Regions from separate parts of the Bradyrhizobium sp. USDA3516 genome, predicted to be linked through region 1. Evidence: predicted binding sites of a transcription regulator. Region 1 holds the regulator's gene; each other region holds the start of a gene.
What was found. The regulator HrcA, encoded in region 1, represses chaperone genes, less so after heat shock. The targets are predictions, from matches to a motif close to GTTAGCACTCNCNNNNNGNGAGTGCTAAC.
Positions count from the first base shown of each region.

Region 2: the regulator HrcA is predicted to act here: its motif matches at 2,835-2,863, upstream of AC24YW_RS15180 (co-chaperone GroES).
Region 3: the regulator HrcA is predicted to act here: its motif matches at 2,188-2,216, upstream of AC24YW_RS11675 (co-chaperone GroES).

Region 1 is NZ_JBYGYN010000007.1:256,683-262,050, reverse strand. Features, by position in the region: gene hemW (radical SAM family heme chaperone HemW) at 1-893, opposite strand, end outside; gene rdgB (RdgB/HAM1 family non-canonical purine NTP pyrophosphatase) at 880-1,515, opposite strand; gene rph (ribonuclease PH) at 1,527-2,240, opposite strand; gene hrcA (heat-inducible transcriptional repressor HrcA) at 2,409-3,497, shown strand; gene grpE (nucleotide exchange factor GrpE) at 3,592-4,209, shown strand; gene AC24YW_RS22960 (isochorismatase family protein) at 4,307-4,696, opposite strand; gene AC24YW_RS22955 (serine hydrolase domain-containing protein) at 5,117-5,368, opposite strand, start outside.
Region 2 is NZ_JBYGYN010000004.1:191,103-196,470, reverse strand. Features, by position in the region: gene AC24YW_RS15190 (O-linked N-acetylglucosamine transferase, SPINDLY family protein) at 1-2,124, shown strand, start outside; gene AC24YW_RS15185 (usg protein) at 2,240-2,527, opposite strand; gene AC24YW_RS15180 (co-chaperone GroES) at 2,906-3,220, shown strand; gene groL (chaperonin GroEL) at 3,267-4,907, shown strand; gene lepB (signal peptidase I) at 5,026-5,368, opposite strand, start outside.
Region 3 is NZ_JBYGYN010000003.1:304,210-309,577, reverse strand. Features, by position in the region: gene groL (chaperonin GroEL) at 1-1,614, opposite strand, end outside; gene AC24YW_RS11675 (co-chaperone GroES) at 1,801-2,097, opposite strand; gene AC24YW_RS11670 (hypothetical protein) at 2,412-2,933, shown strand; gene AC24YW_RS11665 (protein phosphatase CheZ) at 3,025-3,810, opposite strand; gene AC24YW_RS11660 (L,D-transpeptidase) at 4,127-4,942, shown strand.

The DNA of each region.
Region 1 (5,368 bases):
ACCCGCATCAGCCAGGCCTCGGGACGCTTCTCGGTGGCGGTGGCGTGCCTGATCCCGTCGATGTCGAGGCGGCCATGTGCGCCGGGCCCGATGCCGGCATATTCCTCGCCGCGCCAGTACACCAGATTGTGCCGGCACTCGGCGCCGCGCCGCGCGTGATTGGAGATCTCGTAAGCCGGCAGCCCGAGCTTGTCGCAGGTCTCCTGCGTGACGTCGTAGAGCGCGCGGGCGACCGCTTCGTCCGGCGTCTTCAGCTTGCCGGCCTGGTGCAGGCCGAAGAAGGGCGTGCCTTCCTCGATCGTCAATTGATAGAGCGACAGATGCTCGGCCGCTTCATCGATGGCGTGCCGCAGCTCGCCCGCCCACATTGCCGGCGTCTGGTCGGGGCGGGCGTAGATCAGGTCGAACGAATAGCGGTCGAACGCGCGGCGGGCGATGGCGACGGCATCAAGCGCTTCGCGCGCGCTGTGCATGCGGCCGAGCGCCTTGAGCGAGACGTCGTCGAGGGCCTGCACGCCGAGCGAGACGCGGTTGACGCCGGCGCTGCGATAGCCGGCAAAGCGCGTGGCTTCGACGCTGGTCGGGTTCGCCTCCAGCGTCACCTCGACATCAGCTGCAACGGTCCAGTGCTTGCCGATCGCGTCTAACACCGCGCCGACGGTTGAGGGCTGCATCAGGGACGGTGTGCCGCCGCCGAGAAAGATCGAGGTGACCTCGCGGCCTGGCGCGCGCTCGGCGGTCGTTGCGATCTCGCGTGCGAAGGCGGCGGCGAAGCGCGCCTCGTCGATCGCGGCGTGGCGGACGTGGCTGTTGAAGTCGCAATAGGGGCACTTCGACAGGCAGAACGGCCAGTGCACGTAGACGCCGAACGCATCCTTGTTAGCGCGGCTCAAGGCAGATCTCCGCCAGTTTCCGAAAGGCGCGGGCGCGGTGCGACAGGCCGAGGCCCAGCGGCGGCAGGCCGTGCTTCTCGATGCTGGTCATCTCGCCGAAGGTGCGGCTGTGGCCGTCCGGCAGGAACATCGGGTCGTAGCCGAAGCCGGCCGTGCCGCGCGGCGGCCAGATCAGCGTGCCGTCGACGCGCGCCTCGACCTCCTCGCGATGATCGTCAGGCCAGGCCACGCAGAGCGCGGAGACGAAGTGTGCCTTGCGTTTCTCGGGCGTGGTGGCGCCGCGCTCCTGCAACAGGCGCTCGATCTGCGCCATCGCCGCGTTGAAATCCTTGGATGGACCAGCCCAGCGCGCGCTGTAGATTCCGGGCGCGCCATCAAGCGCATCGACGACGATGCCGGAATCGTCGGCGAAGGCGGGGAGCCCGGCCGCCTGCGCCGCGGCGATCGCCTTGATCGCGGCGTTGCTGCGGAAATCGTTGCCGGTTTCCTCGGGCTCGGAGAGGCCGAGCTCGCCGGCCGACACCGCCTCGATGCCGTACGGCGCGAGCAGCTCCCGCATCTCGGCGAGTTTGCCGGGATTGTGGGTGGCGATGACGAGCTTGTCGGTGATTCGGCGGTGCATGGTCCTATTGACTACGCCACGGCCAGTTTCTGCAAGTCCACCAGGCGCGCAATGCCTTTTTGCGCAAGGGCGATCAGCTTCAGGAACTCGTCCTGCGTGAACGGCTCGCGTTCCGCGGTGCCCTGCACCTCGATGATGCGGCCATCGCCCGTCATGACGAAATTGGCGTCGGTCTCGGCTTCCGAATCCTCGGCATAATCGAGGTCGAGCACCGGCGTGCCGTTGTAGATGCCACACGAGATCGCGGCGACGTTGTCGCGCATCACGTTGGCCTTCACCATGTTGCGCGCCTTCATCCAGTTGATGCAATCGGCGAGCGCGACCCAGGCGCCGGTGATCGAGGCCGTGCGCGTGCCGCCGTCGGCCTGGAGCACGTCGCAATCGACCGTGATCTGGCGCTCGCCGAGCGCTTCGAGATCGACGATGGTGCGAAGCGAGCGGCCGATCAGGCGCTGGATCTCGACGGTGCGCCCGCTCTGCTTGCCGGCGGAGGCCTCGCGGCGGGTGCGTTCGGAGGTCGCGCGCGGCAGCATGCCGTATTCGGCAGTGACCCAGCCGCGGCCCTGGCCCTTCAGCCACGGCGGCAGGCGATCCTCCAGCGTGGCGGTAACAAGCACATGGGTGTCGCCGAATTTCACCAGGCAGGAGCCTTCCGCATATTTGACCACGCCGCGCTCCAGCGTCACGGGGCGCAATTCGTCGGGCGCACGGCGGCTTGGCCGCATGGGAAATCTCCAAAACTCACGGGAATAGGCTGTTCGCGGTGCTTGTAGGTGGGGCGGGGGTGGGCGGCAAGGGCTTATTCACCCCCAGATATCGAGGCCGCGAACGCGACGCTTGTCAGACGGGGCCCGGATGGACAAATTATAAGCATCCGAGAGGAGTTACCGTCTGTGGCCCATCACGATCCGATCCATCTGATCGCGCCGCGCGCAGGCCTTGCCCAGCTCAACGAGCGTTCCCGCGACATCTTTCGTCAAATTGTCGAAAGCTATCTCGCGACCGGTGAGCCGGTCGGCTCGCGCAACATTTCCCGCCTGATCGCCATGCCGCTGTCGCCGGCCTCGGTCCGCAACGTCATGGCCGATCTGGAACAGCTCGGCCTGATCTATGCCCCGCACACCTCCGCCGGCCGGCTGCCGACGGAACTGGGGCTGCGCTTCTTCGTCGACGCCCTGATGCAGGTCGGAGACCTCAACGAGGCCGAGCGACAGGCGATCCAGAGCCAGCTCTCCTCCGTCGGCGAGGCGCAATCGGTCGAGGCGGCGCTGGACCAGGCCTTGATGCGGCTCTCCGGCCTGACCCGGGCCGCCGCCGTGGTGCTGACGCCGAAATCCAATGCGCGGCTGAAGCACATCGAATTCGTCCGCCTGGAACCGGAGAAAGCGCTGGTGATCCTGGTCGGCGAGGACGGCCAGGTCGAAAACCGCGTGCTGGCGCTGCCGCCGGGAGTTCCCTCTTCGGCGCTGACGGAGGCGGGCAATTTCCTCAATGCGCGGATCCGTGGCCGCACGCTCGCCGAGGCGCGGCTCGAGCTCGAGACCGCACTCGGCGAGGCCCGTGCCGAGCTCGATCAGCTGACACAGAAAGTGATCTCGACCGGCATCGCCAGCTGGTCGGGCGGCGAGAGCGAGGACCGCCAGCTGATCGTCCGCGGCCATGCCAATCTGCTCGAAGATCTGCACGCGCTGGAGGATCTTGAGCGGGTGCGGCTGTTGTTCGACGATCTCGAGACCAAGCGCGGCGTGATCGACCTGCTCGGCCGGGCCGAGACCGCCGAAGGGGTGCGCATCTTCATCGGCAGTGAGAACAAGCTGTTCTCGCTGTCGGGGTCCTCCACCATCATCTCGCCCTATCGGGATGCCGCCGGCCACATCGTCGGCGTCCTCGGCGTGATCGGCCCGACGCGGCTGAATTATGCCCGCGTGATCCCCACCGTGGACTACGCCGCCCGCATCGTCAGCCGCCTGTTGGGGGGCTGACCGGCCTTTCTGCCGATCACGGGCGCTTGATTTTCGCGGGCTTAAGCACGATATCCGGGCCAACATCCCTGAAACGAGTTCGAGATCAGAGCCGATGACCGAGCAAGACCGGCAACCCCAAGACACGACTGCAGCGACCGGCGAGCCCGTGGTGTCGAAACCCTACATCATGCCGGATGATCCCGAGCCCGGCTCGGTGGAGACGTTGCAGAAGGAAGCCGCCGAGGCGCGCGACCGCATGCTGCGGACGCTGGCCGAGATGGAGAATTTGCGCAAGCGCACCAGCAAGGAGGTCGCCGACGCCCGCCTCTATGGCATCACCGGCTTTGCCCGCGACGTGCTCGACATCGCCGACAATCTCCAGCGTGCGCTCGATGCCGTTCCGGCCGAGGCGCGTGCCGCGGCCGATCCCGGTCTGATCGCGCTGATCGAGGGCGTCGAGCTCACCGAGCGTTCGCTGCTCAACGCGCTGGAAAAGCACGGCGTGAAGAAGCTCGATCCGCAGGGCCAGAAGTTCGACCCGAACTTCCATCAGGCGATGTACGAAGTGCCCGATGCGTCGGTGCCGTCGGGCACCGTGGTGCAGATCATGCAGGCCGGCTACACGATCGGCGATCGCGTGCTGCGTCCCGCGCTGGTCGGTGTCGCCAAGGGCGGCGCCAAGGCTGCGCCCGCGGCGAACAACAACGAGTCGAGCAGCGCTGCGAACTGAACTTGCCGTCATTCCGGCGATGCGCAGCATCGAACCCGGAATCTCGAGATTCCGGGTTCGGCTCTTCGAGCCGCCCCGGAATGACAGCGCAAAGCACCTACGCGCTCACCGCGATATCCGCGGACTGAATCCGCTTCACGCCGGCCTTGGCCATGTCGGCCCAGGCCTTGGCGAGCGAGCCCTGCGTGTCGATGCCGCGGCAGGCGTCTTCCACCACATAGACCTCGAAGCCCGCCTTGCGCGCGTCGAGCGCGGTCCAGGCGACGCAGAAGTCCGTCGCGAGACCCGCGACGAAGACGCGCTTGATCTTGCGGCCCCTCAGGTAGCCGGCGAGCCCGGTCGAGGTCTTGCCGTCGGCTTCGAGGAAGGCCGAATAGCTGTCGACGTTCTTGTGAAAACCCTTGCGGATGATGAGCTCGGCGTGCGGGATCGACAGGTCCTTGGACAGCGCCGCGCCATCGGTCCCCTGCACGCAATGGTCGGCCACAGCACCTGCTTGCCGTAGGGCAGGTCGACCGTCTCGAACGGCTTCTTGCCGGCATGAACCGATGCAAATGAAACGTGGCCCGGCGTGTGCCAGTCCTGCGTCAGTACCACGTTCGCAAATGCCTTCGAGATCTTGTTGATGACCGGAACCACCTGCTCGCCTTCCTTCACCGCGAGGCTGCCGCCGGGCAGGAAGCAGTTCTGCACGTCGATCACGAGCAGCGCGGACGCTTCGTCCGGCTTGATCGGTGCGGCCGCGAACAGCGCGGTTGGCGCGAGAGCTACGAGGGCGCTCGTCCGAAGCGCCGCAAGGATTTGTCGTCGGTCCAGCATCGTCTGTCTCCCCCTTGGGATGAACCCGATGGATCGAGCGTAGCGCCTGCCGCGATTGAACAGAAGCCGGAAAATGCGACGCGGAGTTTCACCCGGGCAGGATCGAGCGGTAGATGCACCGCTCGAACTGTCGATAGACGGTGAGCGCACGCTGGTCGGCGAACGGTAGTATCTGCATCATGATCACGCCTGCGATCCCGGAGGCTGGATCGATCCAGTAGTAGGTGTTGTAGAGCCCGGCCCAGGTCAGGCTGCCGGCTCTGCGGCCCTGCTCCACGGGATCGAGGTTGATCATGTGGCCCAGTCCCCAGCGCAGCCGGTTTCCCGGAAAGAAGTCGAC
Region 2 (5,368 bases), on a different contig from region 1:
GTCGGTCAGCGTGCATTTCAAAATGCCCGGCTTCAGAAGCGGCAAAAGGCCGACGTGCTGCCGTTGCTCGGGCAAGCGCTCGAATTGCACAAGCAGGGACGCCTGCTTGAGGCCGAGGCTGCCTATCGCCAGCTCCTGCAGATCGCGCCCAATCAATTCATCGCGCTGCATATGCTCGGCGCCTTGGAGTCCGATGCCGGAAACTATCAGCAGGCCGAAATCCTGTTGAGCCGGGCGGTTGCCGTGGATCCGCGATCGGCCAAAGCCCATGTGAGCCTCGGCGTCGCGCTGAACGGGCTGAAACGTCACACTGATGCCCGCGAGAGCTATCGCAAGGCGCTCGCCTTGCGGCCCAACTACGCCCTCGCCCTGTCCAACCTCGGGAACGCCAGCGCGGCCCTTGATTGCTACCAGGAAGCGCTCGAAAGCTACGATCGGGCGCTCGCCATCGACGCAAACCTTGCCGAAGCCCACAACGGCCGCGGCTCCGCGCTCTGCCGTCTGCGCAACTACGACGAGGCTCTCGCAAGCCTGAACCGCGCGCTCGCGATCAAGGCCGACTATGCGGCTGCGCTGGCGAACCGCGCCGTCGCCTTGCGGGAGCTGCAGCGATTCGACGAGGCCATGGCGGATTGCAACCGAGCCATCGCCCTCGCCCCTGGCGACGTGAACGGACGGCTCTGCCGCGCCAATATCCTGCTCCAGACCCGGCAGGTGGCCCAGTCACTATCCGATTGCGAGAAGGCGCTGGCGATCGCGCCCGATTCCGATCAAGCTCATCTGGTGCTGGGTCTTTGTCTTGCCGGACTCGGCCGGATCGACGAAGCCCTCGCCAGTTTCGACAGAGCCCTCGACATCAGGCCCGATCTCGAGAGCGCGATCTCCAGCAAGATCTTCACGCTCGATTTCCTGCCGGACGCCAGCGTCGGGCAGCATCAAGAGGCGCGACGCCTATGGTGGGAGCGGATCGGCGCGAAGATCGCTTCAGAAGCGGCGGCGCCGCACGACAACAGCCGCGATCCGGATCGTCGCCTGGTGCTCGGCTACGTCTCGTCGGACTTCAACGCGCATTCGGCCGCGTTCATCTTCAAGCCCGTGCTGCAACACCATGATCGGGCCCGGTTCGAGATCGTGTGCTATTCGTGCTCGTCGAAAGTGGACGCGACGACACGCGAGTTTCAAGGCATCACCGATCGCTGGCGCGACGCCTCGCAATGGAGCGACGATCGCCTCGCTGCCGAAATCCGCGCCGATGGCATCGATATCCTGATCGATCTGTCAGGCCACACAAGAGGACACCGCCTCGGCGTATTTGCGCGCAAGCCGGCACCGATCCAGGCGCACGGCTGGGGTCACGGCACCGGCACCGGGCTGCCGACGATCGACTATCTGTTCTCGGATCCGGTCGGGATTCCACACGACGTTCGGCATCTGTTTGCAGAGACCGTGGTCGACCTGCCGTGCTTCGTGACGCTGGCGCCGCTGCCATCAGGGATTGCGCAAGCCGCAACGCCGGCTCTCTCGAACGGCTTCGTCACCTTCGGTGTCTTCAACCGCATCAGCAAGATCTCGGACGAGGCGGCGGCCGTCTGGTCCAGGATTCTCGAGCGGGTGCCGGGCTCGCGCCTGCTGATCAAGGACGTGGCTCTCCACGATCCACTGGTCCGGGACAAGCTGCTGGCGCGGTTTGCGGCGTGCCGATTGCCGGCCGAACGCGTCGATCTGCTCGGGTCCACCTTGCGGGTCGAGCATCTGGCATCGTTCAATCGCATCGATATTGCCCTCGACCCGTTCCCGCAGAACGGCGGCGTCAGCACCTGGGAAGCCCTGCAGATGGGGGTGCCCGTGGTGGCGAAGCTCGGCAACAGCCTGCCCGGCCGCGCCGCCGGCGCCATCCTCACGGCACTTGGCCTGCCGGACTGGGTCGCCGACAGCGAGGAGGCCTATGTCGAGATCGCGGCCAGCCGCGCGGCCGAGATCGGCGAGCTCGACAAATTGCGCCGCGAACTGCCCGCAACGATCAACGCCGCGGCTGCGGGCAACCCCGTCTCATATGCGCAAGCGGTGGACGCGGCCTATCGCGCGATGTGGACGCGTTATTGCCGCGACGCTGTCGGTGCGTGATATCGTAGGGTGGGCAAAGCGCAGCGTGCCCACGACTTCTCTCAATCGGAAACAGACGGTGGGCACGGCGCGCGAAGAACGCGCCTTTGCCCACCCTACGAGACCGGTGCTCCGTTCAATGCAGGCGGAACACGCCGTCGACGGCGCGCAGCTCGGCCGGCTTGATCAGCTTGGAATGCGCCACCGTGACCGAATGGAGAGGGCCGTCGAGCTTCTCCTGCCAGAACGCCAGGAAATCCTTCAGGGCCGGAAATTTCGGAAACATGTCGTAGTTCTGCCAGACATAGGTCTGGAGCAGCGAGGGATGATCCGGCATCCGATAGAGAATTTGTGCCGTCGTCAGCCCGTAGCCCAGCATCTGTTTCCGGAATTCCTCGGAAACGCCCCCAACGCGCAGTCCCATGCCAAACCTCCTTTGCAGGAGCGCATTCGCGTGGTGGCCTGTCCGTGCCCCGGGGAGCCACCCGGAAACGATGCGCTCACATGACGAGAAATGTGACGCAAACTGACAACCCATCTCAAGCTCAAAAGTTTAACAAGCTGTTGAAATTCAATGCTTTAGCAGCAGAGACGGCTCCGTGCTAATACGGTCACGGCTGCCCGGTTAACGATGGCGGGGAGTTTCTGGCAGTCCGCGCTTTCGGCTGCTAATTTTTCTGCTACAAACCCTTGCCCCCGCAAAATTCCTGTCCTATTTCAGGCTCGCTCGTGCTAGCACTCACGGGCAACGATTGCTAACAATCTCAAAACCTCAACCCGAGCAATTGCTTAGGAGGACTGCATGAAATTCCGTCCGCTTCACGACCGCGTCGTGGTCAAGCGCATCGACGCCGAAGAGAAGACCGCTGGCGGCATCATCATTCCCGACACTGCCAAGGAAAAGCCCTCCCAGGGCGAAGTCGTCGCCGTTGGCCCCGGTGGCCGCGACGAAGCTGGCAAGCTGATCCCGATCGACCTGAAGGTCGGCGACCGCGTGCTGTTCGGCAAGTGGTCCGGCACCGAGGTCAAGATCGACGGCCAGGACCTGCTGATCATGAAGGAGAGCGACGTGATGGGCGTTCTCGAAGTCAGCGAGTCCAAGAAGAAGGCGGCTTAAGAGCCCCTCTCCTCCCTCCAGTCAAAACCCTTAAGGAAAAATCCAGATGGCAGCCAAAGAAGTCAAATTCTCGGTTGAAGCGCGCGACAAGATGCTGCGCGGCGTCGATGTTCTCGCCAACGCGGTGAAGGTCACGCTCGGTCCGAAGGGCCGCAACGTCGTGCTCGACAAGTCGTTCGGCGCTCCCCGCATCACCAAGGACGGCGTCACCGTCGCCAAGGAGATTGAGCTCGACGACAAGTTCGAGAACATGGGCGCGCAGATGGTGCGCGAAGTCGCCTCCAAGTCCGCTGACGCGGCCGGCGACGGCACCACCACCGCCACCGTGCTCGCCCAGGCGATCGTGAAGGAAGGCGCCAAGTCGGTCGCCGCCGGCATGAACCCGATGGACCTCAAGCGCGGCATCGACCTCGCGGTCGAAGCCGTCGTGGCCGACCTCGAGAAGAACTCGAAGAAGGTCACCTCCAACGACGAGATCGCCCAGGTCGGCACCATCTCGGCCAACGGCGATGCCGAGATCGGCAAGTTCCTCGCCGACGCCATGAAGAAAGTCGGCAACGAGGGCGTCATCACCGTCGAGGAAGCCAAATCGCTCGAGACCGAGCTCGACGTGGTCGAGGGCATGCAGTTCGACCGCGGCTACATCTCGCCCTACTTCGTCACCAACGCCGACAAGATGCGCGTCGAGATGGACGACGCCTACATCCTCATCAACGAGAAGAAGCTCTCCTCGCTGAACGAGCTGCTGCCGCTGCTCGAGGCCGTGGTGCAGACCGGCAAGCCGCTGGTCATCGTCGCCGAGGACGTCGAAGGCGAAGCGCTCGCGACCCTCGTCGTGAACCGCCTGCGCGGCGGCCTGAAGGTCGCGGCCGTCAAGGCTCCGGGCTTCGGCGATCGCCGCAAGGCCATGCTGCAGGACATCGCGATCCTGACCGGCGGCCAGGCGATCTCGGAAGACCTCGGCATCAAGCTCGAGAACGTCACGCTCAACATGCTCGGTCGCGCCAAGAAGGTGATGATCGACAAGGAGAACACCACGATCGTCAACGGCGCCGGCAAGAAGGCCGACATCGAAGCGCGCGTGGCCCAGATCAAGGCGCAGATCGAGGAGACCACCTCGGACTACGACCGTGAGAAGCTCCAGGAGCGTCTCGCCAAGCTCGCGGGCGGCGTCGCGGTGATCCGCGTCGGCGGCGCGACCGAGGTCGAGGTGAAGGAGCGCAAGGATCGCGTTGATGACGCGATGCATGCGACCCGCGCGGCCGTGGAAGAAGGCATCGTTCCGGGCGGCGGCGTCGCCCTGCTCCGTGCCTCCGAGCAGCTCAAGGGCCTGCGCACCAAGAACGACGACCAGAAGACCGGCGTCGAGATCGTGCGCAAGGCGCTGTCGGCCCCCGCTCGCCAGATCGCGATCAACGCCGGTGAAGACGGCTCGGTGATCGTCGGCAAGATCCTGGAGAACAAGGCCTACAATTACGGCTTCGACTCCCAGACCGGCGAATATGCCGACCTCGTCAAGAAGGGCATCATCGACCCGACCAAGGTGGTCCGTACCGCGATCCAGAACGCAGCCTCGGTGGCCGCGCTCCTGATCACCACGGAAGCCATGGTCGCCGAGCTGCCCAAGAAGGGCGGCGCCGGCCCCGCGATGCCTCCGGGCGGCGGCATGGGCGGCATGGACTTCTAAGTCCAACGACCTCTCAAGAACGACGAAACCCCGGCAGCGATGCCGGGGTTTTTGTTTGTAGTGAGCACGTCATTCCGGGGCTCGCGCTTCGCGCGCCCCGGAATGACGGGCCTGGACCTCACTCCACCTTCCCGAGCCGCTCGAAGCGGGGCTCGCCGTCTTCGTCGAGGGACCAGAAGATCCGCGTCACCTTGCCGATGAGATTGTCCATCGGCACGAAGCCGAAGGTCGACAGCATGCGGCTGTCGGTGGAATTGTCGCGGTTGTCGCCGAGCACGAAGAAGTGGTTCGGCGGCACCGTGAAAACGTTGGTGTTGTCGAGATAGCCGTTGTCGAGGCAGTCGTACGTCACATAGGACGCGCCGCTCGGCAGCGTCTCGCGCCAGCGCTTGACGGCCGCACCGCCGTCCACGCCGCAGGCCTCGCCGGCCGGTGCCGCCTCCAGGGCGACGCGGGTCACC
Region 3 (5,368 bases), on a different contig from region 1:
GCCGCCGGCGGGCATGGCGGGCGGAGCTTCCTTCTTCGGCATCTCGGCGACCATGGCTTCGGTGGTCACCAAGAGGCCGGCCACCGAGGAGGCGTCCTGCAGCGCGGTGCGCACCACCTTGGCGGGATCGATGATGCCCTTCTCGACCATGTCGACATAGTCCTCGTTCTGGGCGTCGAAGCCGAAGGTCTCGGACTTGTTCTCCAGGATCTTGCCGACCACGATCGAGCCCTCCACGCCGGCGTTCTCGGAGATCTGGCGGATCGGGGCTTCCAGCGCCTTCAGCACGATGTTGATGCCGGCCTGGACGTCGTCATTGGCGTTGCTGAGACGGCCGACCGCCTTCTTGGCGCGGAGCAGCGCGACGCCGCCGCCGGGGACGATGCCTTCCTGCACCGCGGCGCGGGTGGCGTTGAGCGCGTCCTCGACGCGATCCTTCTTCTCCTTGACCTCGATCTCGGTGGCACCGCCGACGCGGATCACCGCGACGCCGCCGGCGAGCTTGGCGAGGCGCTCCTGCAGCTTCTCGCGGTCGTAGTCGGAGGTGGTCTCCTCGATCTGCGCCTTGATCTGGCCGACCCGGGCCTCGATGTCGGGCTTCTTGCCGGCGCCGTTGACGATCGTGGTGTTCTCCTTGTCGATCACCACCTTCTTGGCGCGGCCGAGCATCTTCACCGTGACGTTCTCGAGCTTGATGCCGAGCTCCTCGGAGATCAGCTGGCCGCCGGTCAGGATCGCGATGTCCTCCAGCATGGCCTTGCGGCGGTCACCGAAGCCCGGCGCCTTGACGGCCGCGACCTTGAGGCCGCCACGGAGCCGGTTGACGACCAGAGTGGCCAGCGCCTCGCCCTCGACGTCCTCGGCGATGATGACGAGCGGCTTGCCCGACTGCACCACGGCTTCGAGCACCGGCAGCATGGCCTGCAGGCCCGAGAGCTTCTTCTCGTGCAGGAGGATGTAGGCGTCCTCGAGCTCGGCGGTCATCTTCTCGGCATTGGTGACGAAGTAGGGGCTGAGATAGCCGCGGTCGAACTTCATGCCCTCGACGATGTCGACCTCGGTCTCGAGCGACTTGTTCTCCTCGACGGTGATGACGCCCTCGTTGCCGACCTTCTGCATCGCCTGGGCGATCATCTTGCCGATGGCGGCATCGCCGTTGGCGGAGATGGTGCCGACCTGGGCGACCTCGGAGGAGGAGGCGACCGGCTTGGCGCGCTTCTCGATGTCCTTGATGACGGCGGCAACCGCGGTGTCGATGCCGCGCTTGAGGTCCATCGGGTTCATGCCGGCGGCGACCGCCTTGGCGCCTTCGCGCACGATGGCCTGGGCCAGCACGGTCGCGGTGGTGGTGCCGTCGCCGGCGAGGTCGTTGGTCTTGGAGGCGACCTCACGCACCATCTGGGCGCCCATGTTCTCGAACTTGTCCTCGAGCTCGATCTCCTTGGCGACGGTGACGCCGTCCTTGGTGATGCGGGGGGCGCCGAAGCTCTTCTCGATGACGACGTTGCGGCCCTTGGGGCCGAGCGTCACCTTGACGGCGTTGGCGAGAATGTCGACGCCGCGCAGCATGCGATCGCGCGCGTCTCCGGAAAACTTGACGTCCTTGGCAGCCATGGTCTGGGAATCCCTCGTGTTAGGTGATGTGTCTTGTGCTCTTCTCTCCGTCATTGCCGGGCTTGACCCGGCCATCCATCATCTTGCGAAGAATGATGGATGCCCGGGTCGTCTAGCGCGAACGCGCTTCGCGCTTCTGCCCGGGCATGACGGCGGCGCATTCAGCGGCCGTTCAGGCGGATGGCCCTAGGCCAGCACGCCCATGATGTCCGACTCCTTCATGATCAGGAGCTCTTCGTTGTCGATCTTGACCTCGGTGCCCGACCACTTGCCGAACAGCACGCGGTCGCCGACCTTGAGGTCGATCGGGATCAGCTTGCCGGTCTCGTCGCGGCCGCCGGGGCCGACGGCGACGACCTCGCCCTGCGACGGCTTTTCCTTGGCCGTGTCCGGAATGATGATGCCGCCCTTGGTCTTTTCCTCGGCGTCGATACGTTTGACCACGACACGGTCATGCAGCGGACGAAATTTGGATTTAGCCATGACGTTTCCCTTTGGAGGCTCGCTTCGGAAGTAGTGGGGTCGGTGGGGCGGCGCTTCCGTCCACCCTCTCCTCGAGGATCGAACGGCGCGCTTAGCAATCGGGCTTTCCGAGTGCTAAGAGTGGGTCCGGAAATATGGCTTGGCCGCGATCCTGTCAAGCAAAGGTGGTTAAGCGATTGTTGAGGCGGATATAGGATGGTGGCATTGGAAACTCGCTCGGGGCGTCGGCGTAAAGAACGACGTCATTGCTCCGGCAGCGGTTTTGCGCTTGGCTGCGGGAGGGGTGCGGCCGTGGTCTTGTTCGGGGGAATGCCATGATGAGTTCGGCTCACGCGCGCACGGTTGCCAATCTGGCGGCCGCCTGTTGTCTGGCGCTGCTGCTGGGCGCCTGCGGCGGCGGCTTCAACCTGCCGTCCCTCACGTCGTCCCCGCCGCCGCCGGAGACCGAACCGGGCGTCGCGCCCGAAATGCCGGCCACCATCCGCGCCGACGAGATCGTCGGCCGCTGGGGCCTTGCCTCGTTCCAGAACCCGGCCGACCGCGCCCGCACCGAGAAGATGGCGCGCGAGCAATGCAAGAACCCCTACGTGATCACCGCCGGTTCCTCCGGTGGCGTGATCATGCATCTCGCCGACCAGGCGACGCCGCAGGAGCTGCGGCTGAAGGGCTCGCCGAGCGGCAAGAACTACATCGGACCGGCCGGCCCGACCCCCGGCGACCAGGACCGCGAGATCGTCTCCTTCGACGGGCGCGTCATGATCACCCGCTTCATCGACAAGGACGCCGCCACCCGCTACGGCAACATGGTCTACGTCCGCTGCGCGCCGAGGGCGTGACAAGGGCCCCGGCCCAGCCGCTCGCAATGACGGGTAAACAAAAAACGCCGGCCCCAAGGCCGGCGTTTTGTTATTCCTATGTCGTCGCCGCTCAGTCGAACAGTGCGTCGATGTCGTCCTGCGAGGCGTGGCCGACGTCGCCGGCGAGCTTGGGGCCGTTGAGGAGCTTCTCGTCCTCGCTGCGGTTGTCGACCTGCGCGGGCACATGGGACTTGATCGCGTCGACGCCGCCCCAGATCTCCATCATTGCGTTGATATGCTGCTCGATGAACTTCATCGTGCCCATGACCTTGCTGATGCGCTGGCCGGTCAGGTCCTGGAAGTTGCAGGCTTCGAAGATCGAGATGACGCGCTCCTGGATGTCGTCGGCAAGGCGCTTCTGCTGATCGATCGAGTCCACCTTGGACATCGCGCTGGCGGCCTGGTCGATCGATTCCGCGGCTTCGAGGATCTGCTGGGTCGCCTGCTCGGTGCCGCCCACCACCGCGCCGAGTTCGCCGTTGACCTTGGCCATCTCGCCGCCGTCGAAGCTCTTGCCGTGCAGCGTCGCGATCTCGCGCTTGGTGCGGTCGATGGCGTCGTGGATGAGGTCGAGTTCGACCTTCAGCTTCTCGCATTGCTCGATCTGCGCCCGGTAGGTCTCGAGCATGGTGCGCGCTTCGGAAAGCTCGTGCGCTGTCGAGGCGTCGATCGCCGCCATGGCGGCGCTGCCGGACAGCGGGGCCGCGACGATGCCCTTCGCCATCTGGGCGCGGATCGCGCGCAGCTCGGCCATGATCTCGCTATGCATCGGGGGAGCCTCTTCAGTTACGTCTACAATGGGCATCTCGCCACCGACGATATCTTCGACGCGAAAACGCTTGCGGTGAACAGCCATCAGGATACTCCCCCCACCTCACTCACGCGTCTTTGTAGCCAGAAGCGATTTAACACGAAGTTCACAGCAGGAACTGTTGTGCAGCGGCGCGCGACGCCCTGCAAAGAAGCGATTAACCATCATCGCGCGGGATTCATCGAAAATAAACGCTGATCGCCAAATTGCAGGCGCGTTTGCGACGTGGTGAATCCAAACGCCCTTTCCGTTTACCAAACAAAACGGCTTTTGCCTTTTATTGACCACGTCGAAGGGCGCGGATCAGCCACCGGCTCTCCACGACGCGTGTGATCTAGACGAAACAGTACAGAGTACGTCGATGTTCAAGAAAATGTCTGTCGCGCTGCTCGGCAGCGCTTGCACCTTCATGGCCGGCGCGAACGACGCCAGCGCCTTCGACAACAGCGTGCCGAACGATCCGCCCGCGGTGCTGTACCAGCCGCGCGTGCCGCCGGCACCGGTGCGCGTCGCGTCCCATTCCAACATGGGCGGCGGCTTCATCGAGTTTCTGTTCGGCGACGGCCCCGGCCGCGGCCCGGCCTACGCGCCGGAGCAGCCGGTGTATCAGCAGCAGCCGGGCTATTACGACCAGCGGCGCCTGCCGCCGATGGGCGAGCCGCAGATGCAGGGTGGATATCAGCAGGGCGCGTCTCTGCAGCAGGAGGCGGTCGATCCGCGGCAGCGTCCGTTCGACCCAAAATTCGAGAAACAACTCGTTGACTATAGCGGCAAGGAAAGTCCCGGCACGATCGTGGTCGATACGCCGAACAAGTTCCTCTATCTCGTCGAGGGCAACGGCCGGGCACTGCGCTACGGCATCGGCGTCGGCCGTCCCGGCTTCACCTGGTCCGGCGTGAAATCGATCACCGCCAAGCGCGAATGGCCGGACTGGACGCCGCCGGCGGAAATGCTCGCGCGCCGGCCCGATCTTCCCAGGCACATGGAAGGCGGCCCGGAAAATCCGCTCGGTGCCCGCGCGATGTATCTGGGATCGACGCTCTACCGCATCCACGGCTCCAACGAGCCCTGGACCATCGGCACCAACGTCTCCTCCGGCTGCATCCGCATGCGCAACGAGGACGTCATCGACCTCTATGGCCGCGTCAACGTCGGCACCAAGGTCGTGGTGATGTGAAGCGTCATGCGTGCGATGGAGCGATGAAATCCGCGTGCCGCGTCGGCTCGAATTGCGCGGCATCGAAGGGGGGTGCCGCTGCCGCACGCGTGCCTGGATGGTCACATCTGCCGACGGTGCTTCGACCCAGGACGAGGGACAGCGGAGCGGCGACGACGAGTTGATGAAGCCGAATGCGGTGCGCGAGCCGAGCGCTTCAACCGCCGCACCGACAGCTCTGCCTTCCTGAGGCGCTCGTGCAATCCCTCCAATTCGTACAGTTCGATGATGAGATGGGTTGTGACGTCGCTCAGGTTCGCGATGCGCTGTTGAAATGGGCTCATTCTTGAAACTCCCGACTGTAGCCAAGAGAGGCAGCCACGCAGTGTGGCATAAGCAACGTGTTCTTCCAGTTGAACACCCATGTCCAAATTTGGAAATCCGGGA